One region of the Pseudoduganella sp. GW821-FHT12E03 genome, then DNA from elsewhere that is predicted to be linked to it. Evidence: riboswitches for the same ligand, from Rfam matches in the RefSeq annotation. Region 1 holds a riboswitch; the other holds the start of a gene.
What was found. Region 1 has a riboswitch for cobalamin ahead of AC1RRC_RS25830 (cobaltochelatase subunit CobN). Riboswitches for the same ligand answer to the same signal wherever they lie in the genome.

Region 1 (4,497 bases):
CGTCGCCGATGGTTTTGATTTTCTCGACACCGCATTCGTCGGTAATGTCGTCGAACGCCGCAAAGATTTCGTTGAGTTCCGCGATCATGCGGTCGGCTGGCATGGTTGCCGCTGCATTTGTAAACCCGGCGAAGTCCGTGAAGAGGACGGTGGCCGACTCGTGCCGTGCTGGCGCGGCTTGGCCTTTTTTTTCAAGCTCATCCACCAGTTCAATGGGCAGGATGTTATAGAGCAGCTCCCTGGTCCGTGATTGCTCGCGTTGCAGTTCGCCAGTGCGCTCCAGCACTCGCTGCTCCAGTTCCTGCTCGGAGCGGCGCAGCGCGTCGACTTTGGCTTGGCGCGCTTCCAGCATCTGCAAATGTTTGCGGTAAACCTTGTCGGCGAGCGCAAGCGCCGTCACGAACAGTTCAAATGCGGAAGCCCACATAATGTAAACCAATGGCATCGCATGGCCTTGGCTCACATGCCAGGTGCAGTAGATCGCTGCGAACGAAACAGGAAGGTAGGCCACAATGACAAAGCGGGCGGCGCGATTTCCTTGCCGCGCAACCATGTAAACGGCGGCAAGCATCAGCGGCAAAAGCGGGGAATAGGCAATGATCCCGAACAGATTGATGCGTTGCAGAGTGGATGCGGATGCCGGGAAGATGGCTGGAAACGCCGTGGCCGTCAGTTCGGCGGCAATCAGCGCAGTCGTGACGCCAGCCGTTAACACGACAGCGCGCCAGGTACGGGGCACGGCGTTGGGGGCGTCAATCAGCCGGGAAATAAACATGCATGGGAATATGACGCTGAGCGCTACCGAACCACTCCATGTTATCTGGGCGAAAACCGGCCAGTCAGGCCAGAATTCCCGGAATGCCGACCCGTATCCACCGACGTTACAACAGACGGCAAGCGCCACCGCAAACAGTGACAGGACATAGTTCAAATGATTTATATCCCGCAGGTAGGCCCACAACATCAGGTTCACAATGGCCAGCGCGGCGGCCATGCCCAGATAGGCGCTCCATTGCATCGATTCGGACCGTTGCTGCGCCTCGAAATCGGCAGGGCGCCATAACGATAAATGCATGGCGATGTGCTGGTAGCCCGTGGAGCGTACGCGCAGATAGACCTGTACTGGTTGCCCTGCCTGGACGGCAATCGGGAATACGAAATTGTCAGTCAACAGCGGACGGTGGGAGAATGGAAAACGGCTGCCTGCCTCCATGTGCCGGATTTGCCCGTTCGGCGCAATGACGTAGACATCCGCCTCCTGTACGGTACGGTTGCCGGTATCGAGCCAATAGACGGTGTTATCAGCGCTGGCAATGTCGATGCGTATCCAATGTGCGGCGGTGGAAAAGCCAGGATTGGGGTGCTGCCGTGTGAAACGATGGGCAAATAATGGTGAACGTACCGCATCGATTTGCAATCCGCCGTCAGGGTCTTCCAACACCCAGGACTGCTGTGACAAATCCGTCGGTGCGGCCGCCGCCGAACCGACGCAGAGCAGGCAGAGTACTGTCCACAATACGTTCAACAGCGTTCGGATCGGATGCATGGCAAGGCCTTTGGGTCAACAAATTGAGGCGCAGAATCGCACAGCCACACGCGGATGTAAACCACACGGCAGGCAAATAACGCGTCCCAGGCGGTTTTCCGGCGGGCTAGCCCGCTACTATGATTAAAGGTACAATGCCGCCCATAACGTGTATGGTGCCCTCCCGCTTGTCTGCCGGAGGGTGAAACGGGAAGCCGGTGACGTGCGGAGTTTTCATTCCGCGCCAGTCCGGCGCAGCCCCCGCTGCTGTATGCCTGACGACTTCGATCGTACGCCACTGTGCTTTGCACGGGAAGGCAGGATCGGAGGAGGATGACGGCAAGCCAGAAGACCGGCCATCACGATGCATTGTGCAAAACCCGGGGTGTTGGTTTTGCCGGTGGGCGGTTCGTATCTTTTCCTGTTCTTCGTTGCCGCGTGCTTTGGTCACGCGGCGTCTTTGCGCGTTCCGGCAAGAACACGGCCGCCCGTTACATTATGCGTGCCTGGCACGCGGTTACTGGTACCGCCCGTGAAAACGAAAACTTTAGTCAGGTTGTTCGCCGCGCTTCTGTGCGCGTTCGTCCTTGCGCCCGCGTCCGCGCTCTCATCCGCCAAGGCCGCCACCTTGTTCGCCCTCGTCACGGAACGCTCCGCGCCCATCGCCGTCGAAGCGGCGCACCGCCACCTCGCCAGCCATCCGCAAGATCGTATCCTGCTGCGCACCCCCGCGCAATTCATGGCGGCCGATGAACGGCAAGTGGCGCAGTGGCTGGGCCAGGCCGATACCGTGCTGGCCGTGGCGCTGTTTGGCGATCCCGCCCGCCGCCTGAAAGATGCGCTGCCGCGCCATGCGAAGGCGAAAGCCGTCGTGCTGGCGATGAATGGCGAGGCCACGCTGAGCCTGATGAGCCGTAATTTAAGCCGCGACGCCAACGGCAGCCTGCAAGGCTTTGCGCCGGAAACCCTGCGCCAGCTGTCCACGGAACAGCCGCCCGCCAGCGCGCTGCAGGCGGCGCAGGCGCATCCGGCCGCGCGCCACTGGCTGGCCGCGCGCCAGTTGTGGCAGGCGGGCGGCGTCGGCAACACCGCCGCGCTGTTTTCCCACCTGCTCAATCCCGCCGTCGCCTTGATCGCGCCGCTGCCGGAACCGACCTTGCGTGTGCGTGCCGGAAACCGGGAACTGGCCGATGGCGCGGCATGGGGCAAGGGCGCGCAGCTGGGACTGCAGGCGCGGCCGACTGTCGTGGTGCTGGATTTGTCCAACATGGATGGCATGGTGCCGGCGCAACTGTGCCAGCGCATCGAACAGCAGGGCCGCCAGTGCGTGCAAGTGTTGCCGCGCTGGGGTGGGGCGTCGCGCGAAGCGCTGGAACGCTTGCCGGACCTGATCGCGCCGGCGCAGCCGGCCGCCGTGGTGGTGTTGCAGGACTTCGTGGTGGGCGCGGCCGAAGGCCGAGAAGCCGTGTCGGACGCGTTCAAGAAACTCGATGTGCCGTTATTCAAAGCCATCCGCCTGTCGGACCGCACGGCCGCGCAATGGCGGCTGTCGCCGGACGGCTTGCCGCCGGATTCGGTGCAATACCGCGTGGCGCTGCCGGAGCTGCAAGGCATAGGCCAGCCGATCGTGGTGGCGGCGCTGGGCCAGGCCCGGCGCGATCCGCAAACCGGAATAGAAAACCGTCCGCCGGTCATGCTGGAGGCCGAAGCGCAGCGGCTGGCGGCGCGGGTCGACCGCTGGGTGGCGCTGCGCCACAAGGCCAACCGCGACAAGAAGGTCGCGCTGATTTATTACAACCACCCGCCGGGCCGGCAAAACATCGGCGCCGACAACCTGAACGTGCCGGCATCGCTGTTCGACATGCTGCATGCCATGAAAAACGCCGGCTACTCGGTCGGCGACTTGCCCGCATCGCCGGAAGCGTTGCTGGACCAGATCATGGCGCACGGCGTGAACTTGCCGGAAGACCGCGCCGCGCTGCGGGAATTGAGCGCCACTGTTAATAGCGTCAGCGCGCAAGACTACCAGCGCTGGTTCGGCGCCTTGCCGCCGCGCGTGCAGGGTGAAATGACGCGCGGCTTGCTGGGCCGGTTGCATGCCGATGTGCTGGAAGCGGAAGCTGCCGGTGAATGGCTGCTGGGCCGCAAGCTGGCCGAAGTCGTCATCAAGGAATTGCAGCACCTGGTCGAAGGCGCCGACCATCCGCAACGGGCGGCCGCGATCCGCGACCTGGCGGCGCTGGCCGACGGTTATCACCGCTGCCTGGACGCGAAACCCGCGCGCCGCTGTGCCGCGCTGGCGGCGCTGAACCGCCGCGTGTCCGGTTATGGCATCGAAGGGTTGAAGGGGTGGGGCGCGGCGCCCGGCAAGATCATGGTCGACAGCGGCAAGCTGCTGGTGCCGGGCCTGGTGTTCGGCAATGTGTTCATCGGCCCGCAACCGCCGCGCGGCTGGGAAGTGGACGAGGAACTGTTGCACGCCAATACCAGCATCACGCCGCCGCACCAGTACCTGGCGTTTTATCACTGGCTGCGCGACCGCTTTAAAGCCGACGCGCTGGTCCACGTGGGCCGCCACTCCACCTATGAATTCCTGCCCGGTAAAGCGGTAGGCCTCAGTGCCGACGATTATCCGAGCCTGGTGGGTGCGGATTTGCCGGGCGTGTATCCGTACATCGTCGATGGCGTGGGCGAGGGCACGCAAGCCAAGCGCCGTGGCCTGGCCGTCATGGTCGACCATTTGACGCCGCCGCTGGCCAGCACGCCGCTGTATGACGAATTGCTGGCGCTGCGCCAGGTGGTGGAAAGTTTTGAGGCGGCCAGTTCCGAATCGCTGAAAGCGCAGGCGGCGCAACTGATACGCGACAAAGTCACGGCGCTGAACTTGAAGGCGGAACTGGAAGCGTCGATGGCCGACGTGCTGGAAGTGCGCGGCATCGGCTTCGATGCGGCCGACGACGATTTGCTGGCGC
Region 2 (4,497 bases), on a different contig from region 1:
GCAGGGGAAGTTGGATGGAGCCGGTCATGCCGGCAAACAGCAGGGTGGCGACAACGAACAGCGCCAGTGCGCCGGTGACGGCCACTGCCCGTGAGCGCAGGCTGGTAGAGGTTGGATGCATGTGCCGCCTTTTATTGATTGCACCTGAGGATTGCACCTGAATGCGCCTGCCGGACGGTGGCGCACCGTCCGGCAGCTTACACGTGTTATTTGATGCCGTAGCGGATGCCGGCAAAGTACGTGGTGCCCGGCACGCCGTAGTAGCGCGCCACCTGGTAGTTCTTGTCGGTGGCGTTGCTCACGCGCGCCAGCATCGACCAGTCGCGGGTGAGCTGGTACGTTGCAAACAGGTTCAACACGCCATAGCCGCCCAGGCGGTTGCGGTTAGCCGCGTCGTCAAAGCGCTTGCCGGACACTTGCCATTCCACGCCGGCCACCAGCGGGCCCGCCGTGTAATCGATCGCGGCCTTGCCGTGTTCCTTGGCGCGGCGTGCCAGCGATTTGCCGGTGGTTTCGTCTTTCGGGTCCTGGAAGTCCGCGCTGGCGGTCAGGTTGAAGGCGCCCAGGCGATGGCCGGCCGCCAGGGTGATGCCTTCCAGCGTGACCTTGTTGACGTTGTAGGCGCAGCCAAACGGATAAGCCTTGACGTCTTTCGGGCACGGCGAGGTGCTGACCAGCATGTCGGTCAGCTTGTTGCGGTACACGGTGGCGCTCAGTTCCGTTGCGCCTTCGTGGTATTGCAAGCCGGCTTCGAAGTTACGGCCTTTTTCAGGCTTGTTGCCCGGGTGGCCGTAGCTCGGGTAGTACAGTTCATTGAACGACGGCGCGCGGAAGCTGGTGCCGAAGGTGGCGCTGGCGCGCAGCGCGTTGCTGAAACGGTAGCCATAGCCGATCGCGCCGGTCGATTTCGAACCGTACTGCGAGCTGTCGTCGTTCCGCACGCTGACGCTGGCCAGGTGCGCGCCGAGTTTCATGTTGTACGCCGCGGCGACGGAGTTGGTGGTGCGCTCTTTGCCCAGTGCCGGCGTGGTGCCGGAGACCACGTCTTCCTTGCGGTGGCTGTACAGCAGTTGCAGCGTATCGTCGCCGATACGGATATCGTTTTGCCATGTCAGGTCATGCTGCTTGCTGACGATCGAGCTGTAGCCGGACGCGGTGCCGGGATCGGAAACGGAGTTGTCTTCCGATTGCGTGTATTGCAGGGTGCTGTGCCACAGCGGCAGGAACTGGTTCTTGCTGTAGACGCCGACGTTCTTTTGTTTCTGGATACTGCGCGCGTCGTAGACGATGACCGGCGTGCCGCTGTCGATCTGGCCGTTGGTGCGGCTGTTCAGGAAGACCAGACCGACGTCGTGGCCCTTGGCCAGCTGGAAGCCAAACTGGCCGGTGGCGTTTTCGCGCACATAGCCGTCCTTGTCGCCGTTGAACGAGAAGTTGCCCGGCTTGGTGGCGGAGAAACCGTCGGATTCTTCCTTGCCGGCGCTGATCGCGTAGCTGAAGCTGTGCTCACCGCCGGTGGCGCCGTACACGCTGACGTCCACTTCGCGGGTTTTTTTGCTGCCGAAGCCGGCGGCGGCCGTCACGGTGGGCGCGCCTTTGCCTTTCTTGGTGAAGATCTGCACCACGCCGCCGATCGCGTCGGCGCCGTACAGGGTACTCATCGGGCCGTAGACAATTTCAATGTGGTCGATTGCCTGCAGCGGCAGGGCGGACCAGTTGGCCGCGCCGGAGGTGGACGAGCCGATACGCACGCCGTCGACCAGCACCACGTTCTGGTTGCTGTTGGCGCCGCGGATAAAGACCGCCGAGTTGGTGCCTGGGCCGCCGTTACGGGAAATTTCAATGCCGCGCTGGCGCTGCAGCACGTCGATGATGGAGCCGGCGCCGGAGCGGGCGATGTCTTCGGCGGTGATGACGGTAACGTCGGACAGCACGTCACGCTGCAACTGCGGGGCGCGGGTGGCGGTAATGATGACGGAGTCGATCGCCGTGGTTTGGGCCTGTGCCGGTGCGGTCAATGCAGCGATGGCCAGCGCGAGCGACGTGAAGGCCACGTGACGTGGGGCAGTAAAGGTCATGGCAGTTTTCTGAAAATAAGTTGCAACCTGCCGACTTCCCCGTCGGCGGGATTGAACGGAAGCGCATGGACTGTCAGTCACTGGGCGCCTCCACCTGTTTTGGCCGGTATCCGGGCTGGCAAGTTCAACCGCCTTACCTTCCCATGCAAAGCACAGTGGTTGTCAGAGGCGATTTGCCGCGTGACGCGGCACTTGCTTACCGTTGCGGGGGCAGCACACGTTGACGTTTCCTTTAATGACATGGGGGCAGGGCCTTCAGGCCGGCCATCCACATATCGGTAAGTAGGCGCTTCGTGTTTCCCGTTTAACTGCACGCATGGACATGCGCGCGGGCACCAAAACCCGACATTATACGGATTTCAGCGGCATGCTTCCAGGATGACAGTTCCGCCATAGCCGATGCGGTGCGCCGCGCGGGCGGCCCGCAGTGCGGTTTCCGCCGCGCCAATCCCGGATTCATACGCCATCAGCAAGCGCATGGTGCCGGCGTGGCAGACGATCACGGCGTCCTGGTGCGGCTGTTGCAGCAGGTCGGCGCGGAAGGCCAGGACGCGCCGCGCCGCTTCTGCCGCGCTTTCGCCGCCGCCGGGGCGGTAGTGCGCCATGTCGGCGGCCCAGGCATCGATGTCCGCGCGGGGAATATCGTCCCAGCGGCGCATTTCCCAGCCGCCGAAATACAATTCACGCAGGCGCGGATCAAAGGTGGGGCGGCCCAGCAGGCTGGCCAGCGCCGTGCAGCGCTGCAGGGGACTGGAGTAGACCGGGCTGCCGGGGGGAATGGTGGCGCTGGCATGCAAGTTGGCCAGCACCCGCTCAGGCTCGCCCGGCAACGCGGGCAAGTCGGTTCCGCCATAGCAGAGGCCTGGCGCCACCTGTGGCTGCGGATGACGGATCAGGATCAGGCGCATGCGGGCATGCCTGCCAGGTTGGGCACTTTGCCTGCCATCGCGCCATGGCTTGGTGCGGGCGTGGCCGACCGGCATGGTGGCGGCAACCGGCGGCTGGCGCGACGGAAGTGCGGCATCGGTATCATGCCGTCCAGGCGCCGTGTCCCAGGCTGCCCAGCACGCACAGGTAGATGGCGGCTTCCGTCACTTGCTGCACGGCGCCCAGGCAGTCGCCTGTATAGCCGCCGATGCGGCGCCGGAATTTCGCGGCCAGCCACAAGGTGCTGGCGCTGGTGGCGAGTGCGGCAGTAATGGCGGCCTGCCAGCGCAGCCAGCCACCTTGCAGCAAGATGCCCGCCGCCAGTGCGACGGTGAGGGCGGCAACCGCGAATTCACCATTGCTCATCTTTTGCGCCAGCGGTTTGGATTTGCCTTCGTCGCGTGCATAGTCCATGCGCCAGATCAGCGCCGTGGCGGCCAGGCGCGACAAGGGGTGTGCGAAGAACAGGGCGGCAAGCGCAGTGGCGGGCGGCAGCATCGCCAGCGCCGTGCATTTCACGCCCAGCATGACGATGGTGCCAATTGCGCCATACGCGCCGATGCGCGAATCCTTCATGATTTCCAGTGCGCGCTCGCGCGTCATGCCGCCGCCCAAGCCGTCGCACATATCGGCAAAACCATCTTCATGGAAGGCGCCGGTCGCATAGATGCCCGCCGCTGTCGATAGCAGGACTGCCGCCAGCGCGGGCAAGACCAGCGCGGCCGCCGCATACACGGCGGCTGCAATCGCCGCCACCACCACGCCCACCAGCGGGAAATAGCGGGAAGACTGGTGCAGCCAGGCTGCGTCGAAGCCTACCCAGCCAGGAATCGGCAGGCGCGTAAAAAACTGCAGCGCGGTGAAGAACAGACGGACCTGGTGCATTGCGGCGGGAACCTTATTCGGCGGATTTTTCGCTCACTTGCGCGGATTCGAACGTCGCCATCTGGTTGACGAAGTTGACGGCGGCATGCAGCAGCGGCAGCGCCAGTGCGCCACCCGTGCCTTCACCCAGGCGCAGGCCCAGTTGCAGCAGCGGACGAGCGCCCAGGTGGTCCAGCATGCGGCGGTGGCCGCTTTCGTCGGAGCAGTGCGCAAAGACGCAGTAATTCAGGATGGCGGGCTGGATCTTTGCCGCGGCCAGCAGGGCGCTGGTGACGATGAAGCCATCGATGACCAGGACTTTGCGGCATTCCGCCGCTTTCAGCATGGCGCCGGTCATCATGGCGATTTCCAGTCCGCCGAAGGTGGCCAGTATGCCCAGTGGTTCGGTGACGGCGGCATGCTTTGCCACGGCGGCTTCGATCACACGCTGCTTATGCAAGATGCCGTCGGAGGTCAGTCCCGTGCCGGCGCCGACACATTGCGCCACGGGCAAGTCCGCCAGCTTGTGCATCAGCGCGGCGGCCGCCGTGGTATTGCCGATGCCCATTTCGCCGAATCCCACCACATTGCCCGGCAATGCCGCCACGAGCGCCATGCCGTGCTCCAG

Region 2: linked by a shared signal. The riboswitch ahead of AC1RRC_RS32655 (TonB-dependent receptor plug domain-containing protein) and the one ahead of AC1RRC_RS25830 (cobaltochelatase subunit CobN) in region 1 are both predicted to bind cobalamin.

Annotation. Positions count from the first base shown of each region.
Region 1 is NZ_JBXAQJ010000011.1:140,412-144,908, forward strand. Features, by position in the region: gene AC1RRC_RS25825 (adenylate/guanylate cyclase domain-containing protein) at 1-1,546, opposite strand, end outside; cobalamin riboswitch at 1,683-1,899, shown strand; gene AC1RRC_RS25830 (cobaltochelatase subunit CobN) at 2,154-4,497, shown strand, end outside.
Region 2 is NZ_JBXAQJ010000024.1:646-5,142, reverse strand. Features, by position in the region: gene AC1RRC_RS32660 (FecCD family ABC transporter permease) at 1-121, opposite strand, end outside; gene AC1RRC_RS32655 (TonB-dependent receptor plug domain-containing protein) at 207-2,078, opposite strand; cobalamin riboswitch at 2,163-2,433, opposite strand; gene AC1RRC_RS32650 (histidine phosphatase family protein) at 2,438-2,986, opposite strand; gene AC1RRC_RS32645 (adenosylcobinamide-GDP ribazoletransferase) at 3,108-3,890, opposite strand; gene cobT (nicotinate-nucleotide--dimethylbenzimidazole phosphoribosyltransferase) at 3,904-4,497, opposite strand, start outside.